3 regions of the Bradyrhizobium sp. MI1.4 genome follow, and region 2 is predicted to be linked to each of the others. Evidence: predicted binding sites of a transcription regulator. Region 2 holds the regulator's gene; each other region holds the start of a gene.

Region 1 (4,916 bases), on a different contig from region 2:
GGCGAGCGCGTGCATGCGCCGCGTCTCCGTCTCGCGCGGCTCGACGAAGCGCAGCGGCTCCGGGATCGGCACCTGGTAGACCAGCACCTGATTTGCGTGTAGCGACGTCTCCGGAATGCGGTGGCGGGTCTGGATCACGGTCGCATCGATCGTCGCCGTCGTCGTGGCGACGCCGGCGGTCTTGGCAAAGAACTTCCTGATCGAGATCGCATTGGTGGTGTCGTCGGAGCCCTGGTCGATCACCTTCAGCACGTCCTCGGGCCCGAGGATCGCGGCCGTCACCTGCACGCCGCCGGTGCCCCAGCCATAGGGCATCGGCATTTCACGGCTGGCGAACGGCACCTGATAGCCGGGGATCGCGATCGCCTTGAGGATCGCGCGGCGGATCATCCGCTTGGTCTGTTCGTCGAGATAAGCGAAATTGTAGGCGGGCGCGTTCATTCCGCGGCCTCCTTCATGGCATCGGGCGCATTGGCCTCAGTGAATTCCTTCCGCAGCTTGCGCAACAGGCCGAGCTCAGACTGGAAGTCGACATAATGCGGTAGCTTCAGATGCTCGACGAAGCCGGTAGCCTGGACGTTGTCCGAATGCGACATCACGAATTCTTCGTCTTGCGCGGGGGCGAGTGCCTCTTCGCCGAGCTCGCGCGCACGCAACGCGCGGTCGACCAGCGCCATCGACATCGTCTTGCGCTCGCTCTGGCCGAAGGCGAGGCCATAGCCGCGGGTGAAGCACGGCGCCTCCGTCGCGGAGCCCTTGAACTGATTGACCATCTGACACTCGGTGAGCTCGATCGAGCCGAGCGGCACGGCGAAGCCGACGTCTTCCGCGGAGAATTCAACCTCGACCTCACCGAAGCGAATCTCGCCAGCGAAGGGATGGTTGCGGCCGTAGCCGCGCTGGGTGGAATAGCCCATCGCCAGCAGAAAACCTTCGTCGCCACGCGCGAGATTTTGCAGGCGCAGGTCACGATCGGCGGGAAAATTGAGCGGCTCGCGGGTGAGATCGCCGACGCTGGCGCCTTCCTCGGCCTTAGGCGAGGATTCGATCAGCCCGTCGCGGCCGAGGATGTCGGTCACCCGCGGGGTCGGCGCAGACGATGCTTCGGCCGTCGCCGGCGCTTCCGGCACAAAGCCCTCGGCGAGCGAGGGATCGAGCAGGCGGTGGGTATAGTCGAAGGTCGGGCCGAGGATCTGGCCGCCGGGAATGTCCTTGAAGGTCGAGGACACCCGCCGCCGTACCCGCATCGCGCCGGTCTCGACCGGCTCGCTGGCGCCGAAGCGGGGCAGCGTCGCGCGGAAGGCGCGGACCAGGAAGATCGCCTCGATCAGATCGCCGCGCGCCTGCTTGATGGCGAGCGCCGCGAGCTCGCGATCATAGAGCGAGCCTTCGCTCATGACGCGGTCCACGGCGAGACCAAGCTGCTCGGAGATCTGGTCGAGCGAGATTTCCGGAACGCTTTGGTCGCCACGCCGCGCACTGGCGAGCAGGCGATGGGCGTTCTCGATGGCGCGTTCGCCGCCTTTGACTGCGACATACATGCTTAGCTTCCCTTGCTCACGACACGCGTGGTGCGCGGAATCGCAACCACGGCATCATTTGCGACCAGCACCACATCGATGCCGCGCGGAAACAGCGTTTCGTTGACGCGCAGGCGCTCGAACAGGTCGAACGGCTTAATCGAAGCCTGGAGCGTCGCGACACCGTCAATGCCGGGGCCGCGCAGCTCGAAGCTCCGCCCTCCGTCCAGACTCTCGACCTGCAGGATCAACGTGGTCGACCGATCCGGATATTCGCTGGTGCCGAGCGCGAAGCGCTCCAGCGAAGGCAGCGCCCCGCCGTCGCTGATCAGCGCGAAGCTGGCGATGGAAGAATCCTGCACCACCGGCGCACCAGTATGGAATTTCAGCCATTTCACGACGTCGGAAGTCTCATGCATGCGCGCATCGAGCCAGAGCGGCGTGTCGTGATCGAACAGCGTCAACGCGATCGCGGCCGTGCCGCGCATCATCACATGAGGCGCTCCTGATGTCGGCACGATGCGCTGGACCGACCCCGGCCGGGCCATCGCGTCCATGACCGAACGAAAGGTCGATTGCGCCGACAGCACCTTGTCGGCGAACCCGGGGGGCAGTTCCGCAATCGTGGTCATGATCTCACCCCTCACCGCGCACCATGGTATAGAAATCAACCTTCGTCGCGGCGGTCTGGGCCGCCACCTGCTTGCGCCTGACCATAAGCTGCTCACGCAACGGCGCGATAATGTCCCGCTCCACCGCGCCGGCGAAATCGCGGGACTGCACCAGGGCATCGCACAGCGCGATCAGCCGCGCCTTCTCGCCGTCGCGACCGAGCGTGTAGCCGAAACCGACCTCGCCGCTCGCAAGCCGCACCGCGGCGCGCGACACCGTGGCTTCACCGAGGTTGAACGGCGCACCGTCACCGCCGACCCGGCCGCGCAGCATGACGAGGCCGTTTTCCGGCGCGCGCAGATCCTGATGCGCCGGCAAAACGAGAGCGTCGAGGCGAGCGGCGATCTCGCCCGCCTCCGCGTGCGCCAGCACGGCCATTGCGGCCTTGCGCTGGGCTTGCTGATTATTGTGCTGGGTCACCGCATCCACCGACTTCTCTGCAGAACTTGCCGAATCCAAGTTGTCTATGATACTAGACAACTTGATACGGGAGCGCCATGACTGTTTCGTGACAAAGGCGTGATTTCTGGAGTAGCTTCCCGGCCACATGAGCATGCAGGACACAGCCTCCTCCGGCGTCGCGTTGTGGCGTCTCGTTGCCGACGGCATCGAGCGCGGCATCGCCGACGGCCGCTTTGCGGCGGGCGACAAGCTGCCGGGCGAGGTGGAGATCGCCGAAACCTATCGCGTCAACCGCCACACCGTGCGACGCGCGCTGGCCGCGCTTGCCGAGCGCGGCATCGTGCGGGCAGAACGCGGCAGCGGAACCTATGTCGAGGCGCAGAAGCTCGCTTATCCACTGCGCTCGCGGACCCGTTTCTCCGAGATCGTCGGCGCGGACGGCCGCGAACCGCATGGCCGGCTGATCGAGGCGTCCGCTGACGTTGCGACCCGCGAACTCGCGCGGGAGCTTGGCCTCAAGACCGGCGCACCGCTGGTCCGGATCGAGGCGATGCGCCTCGCCGACCGCACGCCGATCTGTGTCTCCACGACGTGGCTGTCGGCGCAGCTATTCCCGGCTGCGGGCGACGTCTTTGCCGCGACCCGCTCGATGACGAAATTGCTCGAGCATTACGGCGTCCGGGACTATCGCCGCGGCGCGACCCGGATCACCGCCGGTATCGTCGACGCAACCGACGCCGCACGGCTCGATCTGGCGCTGGGACGGCCGATCCTGGTGGTCGACGCCACCGATCACGATCTCGACGGCAAGCCGCTGGTGACCAAGCATTCGCGCTTTGCCGCGGAGCGGGTGGAATTTCTGGTGGAGAACGGGTGAACTGGCTGCCCTCTGCCCCTCTCCCCTTGCGGGAGAGGTGGCTCGCCGCGCTAGCGGCGAGACGGGTGAGGGGTTGCCTCCGCGCACTGATCTGAATTGAGGATGCAGACCCCTCATCCGGCGCTTCGCGCCACCTTCTCCCACAAGGGGAGAAGGAAGAAGGTTACGCCACCGCCCGCCGCCCGATAATCGCAAAACGCAATTTGCCCGAAACGAAATCGATCGCAGCGACTGCGACCAGGATCATCAGGATCAGGAACGACACCTTCTGCCATTCCAGCACGCGGATCTGCTCGGCGAGTTGGAGGCCGATGCCGCCGGCGCCGACGATGCCGATGATGGTGGCCGAGCGCGTGTTCGACTCGATGAAATAGAGCACCTGCCCCGCAATCACGGGCAAAACCTGCGGCAGCAGGCCGAAGCGAATCTCGTGCAGCGCGCTGCCGCCGGAGGCGCGGATGCCCTCGACCTGCTTCTGGTCGGCGCCCTCGATCGCCTCCGAGAACAGTTTTCCGAAGGCGCCGAAATCCGACACGGCGATGGCGAGCACGCCGGCAAACGGGCCGAGCCCGACCACGTTGATCCACACCAGCGCCCAGATCAACGTGTCGACGCCGCGAATCAAATCCAGGAAACGTCGGACCGGAAAGCGCAGCAGCTTTGATGGCACGACATTACGCGCCGCAAGAAGACTGACCGGCAGTGCGAACAGCGCGGCGAGCGTTGTGCCGAGCAGCGCGATCGACAGCGTCTCGCCCAGCGCCTTCAGATAGACCGGCAGCGACGAGCCGGGATCCGGCGGGATCATCATCAGGCTGATCCAGCCGAGCTGGTTGAGGCCCGCGACGAACCGCGACGGCGAGAAGTCGAGATCGACGAGGCCGTAAATCAGGATCGCGAGCGCCGCGACGCTCATCGCCGGCATGGCGAGCCGCGCCGAGGCCGGCCGGTCGAACACGTCAGGATAGCGCGCGCGAAGCGCCGCAGTGTCGGTCTCCTGCGGTCCCGTCACGTCCGCGCCTCCTTGCCGAACAGACGGCCGCGCAGCCATCCGGTGCTGATGTCGATGATGAAGACCGTGACGATGATGGTGAGCAGGATGGCGCTGACGTCGGAGTAATAGAACTTGCGGATGGCGACGACGAGCTCCTGGCCGATGCCGCCGGCACCGACGAAGCCCATCACGGAGGCCTCGCGGACGTTGATCTCGAACCGCAGCAGCGCGTAGCTGGCATAGCCTGCCGTGACCTGCGGCAGGATGGCGAAGCGCATGCAGGAGAGCCAGCTTGCGCCGGTCGAGCGGACGCCTTCGACCGGCTTCATGTCGGCATTCTCGACGATCTCCGAGAACAGCTTGCCGAGCGCGCCGGTGGAGTGGATCGCGATCGCAAGCACGCCGGCCATCGGACCGAGCCCGAAGGCGATCACGAAGATCAGCGCAAACA
Region 2 (4,916 bases):
TGACGCTCGGCGCCAACCGCGTTACGGCGTTCATCGGTCCGTCGGGCTGCGGCAAGTCGACCCTGCTGCGCATCTTCAACCGGATGTACGACCTCTATCCCGGCCAGCGCGCCACCGGTCAGCTCATGCTCGATCAGACCAACATTCTCGACCCCAGGCTGGACCTCAATTTGCTGCGCGCCCGCGTCGGCATGGTGTTCCAGAAGCCGACGCCGTTCCCGATGACGATCTACGAGAACATCGCGTTCGGCATCCGTCTCTATGAGAAGATCTCGAAGTCCGAGATGGACGGCCGCGTCGAGAAGGCGCTGCGCGGCGGCGCGCTGTGGAACGAGGTCAAGGACAAGCTCAACGCCTCCGGCCTGTCGCTCTCCGGCGGCCAGCAGCAGCGCCTCTGCATCGCCCGCACCGTCGCGGTGAGGCCCGAGGTGATTCTGTTCGACGAACCCTGTTCGGCGCTCGACCCGATCTCGACCGCCAAGGTCGAGGAGCTGATCCAGGAGCTGTCCGAGGATTACACGATTGCGATCGTCACCCACAACATGCAGCAGGCGGCGCGCGTCTCCGACAAGACCGCCTTCATGTATCTCGGCGAGCTGATAGAGTTCGACGACACCAGCAAGATCTTCACGTCGCCGTCCGATCGGCGCACGCAGGATTACATCACCGGCCGGTTCGGCTAGGAGACGCGACATGGGTTCTGAACATACCGCAAAGGCCTTCGACACCGACCTCCAGGAACTCACTCGCCTGGTCGCCGAGATGGGCGGCATCGCCGAGCGCATGATCGTCGAGTCCGTCGACGCGCTGATCCGCCGCGACGTCCCGCTCGGCCAGCGCGTCGTCGCCATCGACACCGAGCTCGACGCGCTGCAGAAGCGCATCGAGGAGCGTGCGGTGCTCACCATCGCCCGCCGCCAGCCGATGGCGGTCGATCTGCGCGAGATCGTCGGCGCCATGCGCGTCGCGACCGATCTCGAGCGCATCGGCGACCTCGCCAAGAACATGGGCAAGCGGGTTGCGGCGCTGGAGACGGACTTCCATCCGCTCAAGCTGTTCCGCGGCCTCGAGCACATGACCGACCTCGTGCAGCAGCAGGTCAAGTCGGTGCTGGACGCCTATGCCGCGCATGATTTGCCGGCGGCGATGGCGGTGTGGAAGGGCGACGAGGAAGTCGACGCCATCTGCACCTCGCTGTTCCGCGAACTCCTCACCTACATGATGGAGGATCCGCGCAATATCTCGTTCTGCATCCATTTGATGTTCTGCGCCAAGAACATCGAGCGGATCGGCGACCACGCCACCAATATCGCCGAGACCGTGTTCTACATGATCGAGGGCCAGGCGATCACCGACAAGCGGCCGAAGGGCGACATGACGACCTTTGCCAACACGGTACCGAACACCTGAAGATTTAAGGAGCGACGACCCGATGGGCGCACGCATTATGGTGGTTGAGGACGAGGAAGCCCTGACCGAGCTTCTCCGCTACAACCTCGAAGGCGACGGCTATGACGTCGAGACGGTGATGCGCGGCGACGACGCCGACACCCGCCTCAAGGAGCACATCCCCGATCTGATCGTGCTCGACTGGATGCTGCCGGGCCTGTCAGGCATCGAATTGTGTCGGCGGCTTCGCACCCGTCCCGAGACCAAGCAGCTCCCGATCATCATGCTCACCGCGCGCGGCGAGGAGAGCGAGCGGGTGCGGGGTCTTGCGACCGGCGCCGACGATTACATCGTCAAGCCGTTCTCGGTGCCGGAGCTGCTGGCGCGCGTGAAAGGCCTGCTGCGGCGCGCGAGCCCGGAGCGCCTCGCCACCGTCCTTGCTTTTGGCGACATCGAGCTCGACCGTGACAAGCGCCGCGTGGCGCGCTCGGGCCGGCCGATCGATCTCGGTCCGACCGAATATCGCCTGCTGGAGTTCTTCCTGGAGCACCCGGGACGGGTGTTCTCGCGCGAACAGCTGCTCGACAGCGTCTGGGGCCGCGACATCTATATCGACGAGCGCACCGTCGACGTGCATATCGGCCGCCTGCGCAAGCTGCTCAATCTCGGCCGCGAGCAGGACCCGATCCGCACCGTCCGCGGCGCCGGCTACGCGCTGGATGATCGGTTTGCCAAGGCAGAGCAGGTGTAGGGTTGCAGGCTTGTTTGTTGGCGAGCTGTCCCTGCATTCTCAGCCGTCGTCCCGGACAAGCGAGCGAAGCGAGCGCTGATCCGGGCCCATAACCACCGAACGTGGTTTGGCGAAGACTCGGAGTGACCCCTTCCGCACGATTATTGCGTGCTCGGAGTATGGGTCCCGGCCCCCTGTGCGCAATTGCGCACTAGGCCGGGACGACACTGAAATTGTTGAACTGTCTTCGCGTGACGACTAACGGGGACCCGGCTTTACCGGTGCGCGGCGCCGATCCGACGCCGGCTGGTACGCAACGCGCGAGTGCTGAGCGCAATAGGGCAGTCCGGACAGCGCCCTTCCACCGCAGAAGAAGAAGTCCGGGCTCGAGGGATCGCCGACCGGCCAGTGGCAGGTCGCCTCGTTCAATTCCAGCAGCGACAGCCGCTGGCTCATCGGCACCACGTTGTCATAGGTGACCGGATCCGGCTCAGCCTCCACCTCGAAGGCCTGCGCCAGCGCGGTGTTGCCGCGCGAGATCGGGCGGCTCACCCGCATCATGTGCTGCGCGGGGCGCGCCTTGCGCGGCCGCGGCGCTGCCGATGATGGGCTCTTGGCGCGGCCCGAAAGGCCGAGCCTGTGCACTTTGCCGATCACGGCATTGCGGGTCACATTGCCGAGCTCCGCCGCGATCTGGCTGGCCGAAAGTCCGGCCTCCCAGAGCTTTTTCAGCTGCTCGACGCGATCATCGGACCAGGTCAAAACCGTCATTGCACCCTTTCCCTCGCTGCGCGCCAGCCATCCTGGGGCCTCGCAGCGAATGCCTAAGCCTTCAAAAACCCGTGCCGCCAGAATCCCTTAAGGCTCGCCGGGCGCGTCTTGAACGCCCGAACGTTTACGCCGGTACATAAGGACTTAAAGATCAGAACCACTGCACGAGATGTCGTATCTGACAATCCAAACGCTACAATATGGCGTGACTCCCGCGCAAGAGTCCGCCGACTCGCTTCCACATGTTCCGTGGCCAAATCCCGCAAAATCGGCACCGCAAGACTACGGATTCAGCGTTTCGCGAGGCTTTCCGGGCGGCATTGACACCCGTTTCACCAGGCCTAAGATAGTCGCACGTGCCGCCCTCAAGAGGCGGCACGTTTCGTTTTCCGGGCCGGTCGATGGTGCGTTGCGCAATGCACGCTCACTCCGTCCGCAACATTCAAGTGACCATCATGACTAACAGCGCAGCGCCGCATTTGCTCCCCGTTTTCGCCAGGTCCGACCTTGGTTTCGAGCGTGGCGAAGGCTGCTGGCTGATCGCGACCAATGGCGAGCGCTATCTCGATTTCACCTCCGGGGTGGCGGTGAATGCGCTCGGCCATGCCCATCCGGCGCTGGTCGCGGCGTTGCAGGAGCAGGCCACCAAGCTCTGGCACATGTCGAACCTGTTCCAGAGCCCGGACGGCGAAAAGCTCGCCGCGCGCCTGTGCAATGAAAGCTTCGCGGACTTCGTGTTCTTCTGCAATTCCGGCGCCGAAGCGCTGGAATGCGTGATCAAGGTCGTGCGCCGTTATCACGCCGCAAAGGGTCATCCCGACCGCTATCGCATGATCACCTTCGAAGGCGCCTTCCATGGCCGCACGCTGGCGACGCTGGCCGCAACGGGATCGGCAAAATATCTCGAAGGTTTCGGCCCTCCGATGGAGGGCTTCGACCAGGTTGCGCATGGCGATCTCGATGCCGTGAAAAAGGCAATCGGTCCGCAGACCGCCGGCATCCTGATCGAGCCGATCCAGGGCGAGGGCGGTGTGCGTTCGGCAACGCCCGCCTTCCTGAGGGCGTTGCGCCAGCTCTGCGACGAGAAGGGTCTGTTGCTCGCCTTCGACGAGGTGCAGACCGGCATGGGCCGCACCGGCGATCTGTTCGCGTACCGCCGCCTTGGCGTCGAACCCGACGTGATGTCGCTGGCCAAGGCGCTCGGCGGCGGCTTCCCGATCGGCGCCTGCCTTGCGACCGCGGAAGCGGCGTCCGGCATGACGCCGGGCTCGCACGGCTCGACCTTCGGGGGCAATCCGCTCGCGATCGCGGCTGCGAACGCCGTGCTCGACGTCATGCTCAAGCCCGGCTTCTTCGACCACGTGCAGAGGATGTCGCTGCTGCTCAAGCAGAAGCTCGCCTCCGTGATCGACCGTCACGGCGATGTCGTCAGCGAAGTGCGCGGCGAGGGCCTCCTGATCGGCATCAAGGCCGTGGTGCCCTCCGGCGATCTCGTTGCAGCCTTGCGCGACCAAAAGCTGCTCACCGTCGGTGCCGGCGACAATGTCGTGCGTTTCCTGCCGCCTTTGATCGTTACCGAAGCCGAGATCGAGGACAGCGTCGGGCGGCTCGAGCGCGCCTGCACCGCGTTGTCCGGCAACAAGCGGGCGGCAAGCTGATGAGCAAGTCGCCCGATAAAACACCGAAGCACTTCCTCGATATCAACGAGCTGCCGCTGTCGGAGCTCAAGCGCATGCTCGCTGCGTCCTCCGCGATGAAGGCGAAGCAGAAGGCGCATCAGCCGGTCAGGCCGCTCGAAGGCAAGACCCTGGCGATGATCTTCGAGCGCCCCTCGACGCGGACGCGGGTGTCTTTCGACGTCGCCATGCGCCAGCTCGGCGGCGAGCCCATCATGCTCACCGGCGCCGAAATGCAGCTCGGCCGCGGCGAGACCATCGCCGACACCGCGCGCGTGCTGTCGCGCTATGTCGACGCCATCATGATCCGCATTCTCAATCACGATGCGCTGCTGGAGCTTGCGGCAAAC
Region 3 (4,916 bases), on a different contig from region 2:
CCAAAAAGGGCCCGAAGGCCAGTGCCGGCCGCTCCAAAGTTGCTCTCAAGCGTCCGGCCAAGCGTCGGATCAAGGGTCCGGCGCGGCGTCCGACCAGGCCGTCGCAGCGGGCAGCGTCTGCCGATGACGGGGCCAAAGCGGCCATCGAGCCGGCCATCAACGCGACCATCCGCGAGCTCCGGAGCAAGCTCAGGGGGGCGCTGCGGCGGGTCGCGGAGCTCGAGGCGGCTGCCGACACCGATTTCCTGCTCGAAATTCCGAACCGGCGCGGCTTCGAACGCGAGCTCGCCCGCGCCGTCGCCTACATGAAGCGCTACCGCGCCAGCGGGGCGCTGATCGTGCTCGACGTCGATCGGTTGAAGCCGATCAACGATTCCTTCGGCCATGCGGCCGGCGACGAGGTCCTGAAGGCGATTGCCACCACGCTGACGCGGCAGATCCGCGCTTCGGACGTGGTCGGCCGGCTCGGCGGCGACGAGTTCGCGCTGCTGCTCTGGAATCTCAGCGAGACCGACGCCAAGGCGAAGGCCGCGGCTTTCGAGCAGGCCATCGACGAATTGTCCTTTGTCTTTCGCGGCCAGCACGTGAGCGCGGGCGCTTCCGCCGGCGTCGCCCTGCTCGGAGTGCAATCCGACGCCACGCGCGCCCTGGAGGAGGCCGATGCCGCGATGTATGTGCGCAAGGCGCACCGGCGGCACGAGCCGCACATCAGGCTCGTCAGCAGCTAGTTAAAGCGTGCCGAGGTCTTTCGGTACGTCGCCGAAGCTGCGGAGCAGTTTTGCGTCCCCGAATTCGCCGGTCATGGGATCGCCGCTGCGGCTGAACGCGACCGCGCCGGTGTGGCCGGCGCCGTGCGACATAATCTCGGCGCGCCGTAGCGCGGCCGCCGCGCTCTGGCATTCCTCGGCCGCACCCGCGACCGGCGATCCGTCCTCGTCGGTCAGGAAAGGTAATGCAACGTAATAGGTGACATCGGACATGGTCGGCTCCGATAGCTGACAGTCAGGCGGCGCTGCTCTTGCTCCGCATCTTGCTGCGCGAGGTCTCCGGAATGCAGCCTGCGGAAACCGCCGCCTGCAATTCTTCCAGCTCGGCCTCCAGATATTCATTGGCCATGATCAGCGCCTTGATGGTGCTGCGCAGATTGCCGTCGCACATCGCGATCGCCTGATCGCAGGCTTGTTCATAATGGCTGTTGTCGAGAAGGGCGGTTGCCGACATCTGCATTTTCCTTAGACGGTTTCCCCGGGGGTGTTGGGTGCTCAAATGTTCTTATTTTGTTCCTTTCGAGTCAAGCGGATTTACGTGCGGCGGGGCCGCCGTAAAGTTCTACCCGTGGATCAGGCGATGATGTCGGGCGTGATCTGGTCTTCGATGAACGCGATACGGTCACGCAACAACAGCTTGCGTTTCTTCAACCGCTGTAACCGCAACAGGTCGGGGGCGGGCGATTGATGCAGTGCATCGATCGCCACATCGAGATCTCGGTGTTCCTGGTGCAACCGGGCGAGCTCGGATTCGAGTTCGCGCGCATCTTCATTGGTCATGTCTGCGGTGGCCGAAAAACCGATAGGCGTGAGATTAAGGCTGTGGATGCCCTGTGGAAACTATCGTCCTTGCGCGCCGTGATCGCAAGCGATCTCGGGCTGTCGCGAGCCGATCTCCCGCGAGATATTTCTGCGGTCGCTCCGGCGTTGCGCAAGCGCATTGATATCACGGATTTTTCCCGCGTGGTTCCCTTACTCACGCTTCGTTACATATGAATTTCTAAAAATGACAGCGCGACGACTGATATCCATCGACAGAACAAATCGGTGATGTACACTTCCTCGTCCGGTCGAATCCAAGGTTCACCCCTACCGAGGAGGTTTCGAATGACAATTCAGGCACATCTGGTTGAATTGGAACGGAAGCACAAAACTCTCGAAAACGAATTGCACGAAGCTCTCGTGCACCTTTCAACAGACGACCTGCAAATTGTTGAGTTGAAGCGCCGGAAGTTGATGGTCAAGGACCAGATCGAGCGTCTCAGGCACGGCGACACGCTCCACTAGTAACCCCGTAACAGCGTAGAGTTGATCGCACCCTTTCAGGCAGGGATGGGAGCCTTTGCGCTCATCCCTGCCGCAAGGCGCGCAGCGTGCAAGGATTTGCGCGGCTCCAGCGTCTTGTCTGGACGCAGTTCTTTACGCGCAACCGGAATCCAATTCGCTTTAAACCACTAGATGTTTGCGAGCTCGGCGACGTGATCCGCGATCGCGAGCGATGACGTCAATCCGGGCGACTCGATGCCGAACAGATTGATCAGGCCTTCGACGCCGTGATCGCGCGGGCCCTGCATCAAGAAATCCTGCGTGGCCACCGCCGGCGGCACGATCTTCGGGCGGATGCCCGAATAGCTCGGCATGAGAGCACCGTCAGGCAACGTCGGCCAGTATTTGCGGATCGCCGGGTAGAAGCGCTCGGCGCGTGACGGGTCGACCTCATAGTCGATCGTCTCGATCCACTCGACGTCAGGGCCGAAACGGGCCTGCCCGGCCATGTCCAGCGTCAGATGCACCCCTAGGCCACCGGGCTCGGGCACCGGATAGATCAGGCGCGAGAACGGCGCCCTAGCATTGCAGCTGAAGTAGTTTCCCTTGGCGAGGTAGGCCGTCGGGATCCGTTCCAGCGGCATGCCCTCGATGTTGCGCGCCACGGTGGTCGCCGAGAGCCCGGCGGCGTTGACGAGGAGGCTGCATTGCAGCGTCATCGGCGCTTCGCCGCCCGCCTCGATCTCGATGACGCCGGCGGTCGCCTTGGCACGGATCAGCGGGGTGTGAAACGCGAAGGCCGCGCCCGCGTCCTCGGCTTCGCCGCGCAGCGAGAGCATGTAGGCGTGGCTGTCGATGATGCCGGTCGACGGCGACAGCAGCGCGGCGTCACAGGCGAGCGCCGGCTCCAGCGCACGTGCCGCATCACCCGTGAGCAACTGCATGTCGAGCACGCCGTTGGCCTCGGCATGCGCCTTGATCGATTGCAGCTTCTCGGTCTCTTTCGGATTGGTCGCGACGATCAGCTTGCCGCAATTCCTGTGCGGGATGCCGCGCTCGGAACAGTAACGATAGAGCGCGTGCTTGCCGTCGACGCACATGCGCGCCATCCAGCTTCCGGCGCGGTAGTAGATGCCGGCATGGATCACCTCGCTGTTGCGCGAGGAGGTGATGGTGCCGATGGCCTCGGCTTGCTCGAGCACGATCACCTCGCGCCCGGCTTGCGCCAGCTTTCGAGCCACCGCGAGCCCGATCACGCCGGCTCCGATGACGACGCAGTCCACCCTATCCATGGTCGTGCAGGACGTCCGCTCGAAGCGACGATGGCCCCACGCCTGGGGAGGGCGGCGCGGGGGCTTTTTCCGTTAAGGAAGCATTTATCATGTCAGGGCAATTGCCGTATTTGATGCCACATTGTTCCGTTGCGCGTACAGGCGTTTACCCGATCCAAACTCGCGAGGCCAGACAATCCGACGTTGAAATCGCGGGTGGCTGATGGCTGAGAAGAACTGGCACGCGGGCAGCGCGCTTCCGATTGCGGTGCAGGCCGTCGTGTGCCTGGCCGCAGCGGTCGCGCCTGCGCGCGCCTTTGCCCTCTCAGACAGCTTCACCCCTCCGAGCTATCTCGGCGAGCTTGATCCCAACGTGATCTGGGAAGCCCTGATCGCGGGAATTGTGATCTGTTCGTTCTTCGCCGCGATCGCGCTGTGGATCCATTCCTCGCTGCGCCGGACCAGGCGTCTGCAGCTGCGGCGCAATGCCTTCGTCTCCTCCGCCATGAACAATCTCAACCAGGGCGTGGTGATGACGGATGCGCAGCGGCGCGTCATCTTCTGCAACGACCGCTATATCGAGATTTACGGCCTGGCGCGGTCGGATCTCTGGGCCAACATGAACGGCTACGAACTCCTTGAGCTGCGACGCAAGCGCGGGGTGCTCGGCGCCGCCTCCAACGACGAGTTCTACGAGAAGGCGGCAAGCACCAACGGCTTGATCACCGAACTGCCGGACGGGCGGGCCATCCTGGTGAAATATTTCGTGCTGCCCAACGGCGGCTCGGTGACGACGCATCTGGACGTCAGCGAGCAGCGCAGGCTGTCGCGGCAGCTCGCCTCCACCAAGCAGTTCCTGGAAACGGTGCTGGACAACGTGCCGGCCTGCGTGGCCGCAAAGAACATCGAGGATGGTCGCTACATCTTCGCCAACAGCGCCTATGAGCGGTTCTGGGGCTTCTCGCGCGACCATGTCGTCGGCAAGAACGCGCGCGAGCTGTTTGCGCCGATCTCGGCGGACAGCATCGAGGCGACCGACCGCACGGCACTCGATTCGCCGGACGGCCAGTTTCGCAACGAATTCGAGGTCGACCGCGCCGGTGAGCGACGCATGGTTGCCTCGATCCGGATCGTTGTCCGCAACGAGAGCAACAAACCCGAATTCCTGATGCTCGTGTTCGAGGACATCACCGATCGCCGCTCGCTGTCGAAGGAGCTGGAGAGCACGAAGAAGTTCCTCGAGCTCGTGGTCGACAACATCCCGGTGGCCCTGATCGTCGAGCAGGTCAAGGACGGCCGCTACCTGCTCGCCAACCGCAGCGCCGAGACGATCCTCAACCGCAGGCGCGAGGAAGCCACGGGCCTGACCGCGTCCGACATCTTCAATCCCAAGGAAGCCAAGCTGATCATCGCGCGCGACGAAGCCGCGATCAAGAAGCGTGGGATGATCACCGAAGAGCACCCGATCTCCACCAAGGACGGGCTGCGGCTGTTCCTCACCCGCCGCGCCACCGTGCTGAGCGACACCGGCGAGCCGCAATATCTGATCAAGACCCACGAGGACGTCACCGATCGCCGGCAGACCGAGTCGCGCATGGCGCACATGGCCTAT

The links. The regulator PhoB, encoded in region 2, activates phosphate uptake and scavenging genes when phosphate is short. The targets are predictions, from matches to a motif close to TGTCATNNANCTGTCAT.
Region 1: a site for PhoB is predicted at 2,690-2,706, ahead of phnF (phosphonate metabolism transcriptional regulator PhnF). Genes of this name have one in related genera too.
Region 3: a site for PhoB is predicted at 1,774-1,790, ahead of AC0L23_RS22965 (YdcH family protein). Genes of this name have one in related genera too.

The regions. Positions count from the first base shown of each region.
Region 1 is NZ_JBVVPP010000006.1:231,540-236,455, forward strand. Features, by position in the region: gene AC0L23_RS09890 (alpha-D-ribose 1-methylphosphonate 5-phosphate C-P-lyase PhnJ) at 1-441, opposite strand, end outside; gene AC0L23_RS09895 (carbon-phosphorus lyase complex subunit) at 438-1,541, opposite strand; gene phnH (phosphonate C-P lyase system protein PhnH) at 1,544-2,152, opposite strand; gene phnG (phosphonate C-P lyase system protein PhnG) at 2,157-2,621, opposite strand; gene phnF (phosphonate metabolism transcriptional regulator PhnF) at 2,740-3,471, shown strand; gene phnE (phosphonate ABC transporter, permease protein PhnE) at 3,635-4,522, opposite strand; gene phnE (phosphonate ABC transporter, permease protein PhnE) at 4,480-4,916, opposite strand, start outside.
Region 2 is NZ_JBVVPP010000051.1:11,728-16,643, forward strand. Features, by position in the region: gene pstB (phosphate ABC transporter ATP-binding protein PstB) at 1-683, shown strand, start outside; gene phoU (phosphate signaling complex protein PhoU) at 694-1,410, shown strand; gene phoB (phosphate regulon transcriptional regulator PhoB) at 1,433-2,140, shown strand; gene AC0L23_RS32760 (GcrA family cell cycle regulator) at 2,378-2,890, opposite strand; gene AC0L23_RS32765 (aspartate aminotransferase family protein) at 3,346-4,548, shown strand; gene argF (ornithine carbamoyltransferase) at 4,548-4,916, shown strand, end outside.
Region 3 is NZ_JBVVPP010000022.1:34,734-39,649, reverse strand. Features, by position in the region: gene AC0L23_RS22985 (GGDEF domain-containing protein) at 1-728, shown strand, start outside; gene AC0L23_RS22980 (hypothetical protein) at 729-980, opposite strand; gene AC0L23_RS22975 (hypothetical protein) at 1,003-1,221, opposite strand; gene AC0L23_RS22970 (YdcH family protein) at 1,341-1,547, opposite strand; gene AC0L23_RS22965 (YdcH family protein) at 1,875-2,054, shown strand; gene AC0L23_RS22960 (NAD(P)/FAD-dependent oxidoreductase) at 2,222-3,325, opposite strand; gene AC0L23_RS22955 (sensor domain-containing protein) at 3,528-4,916, shown strand, end outside.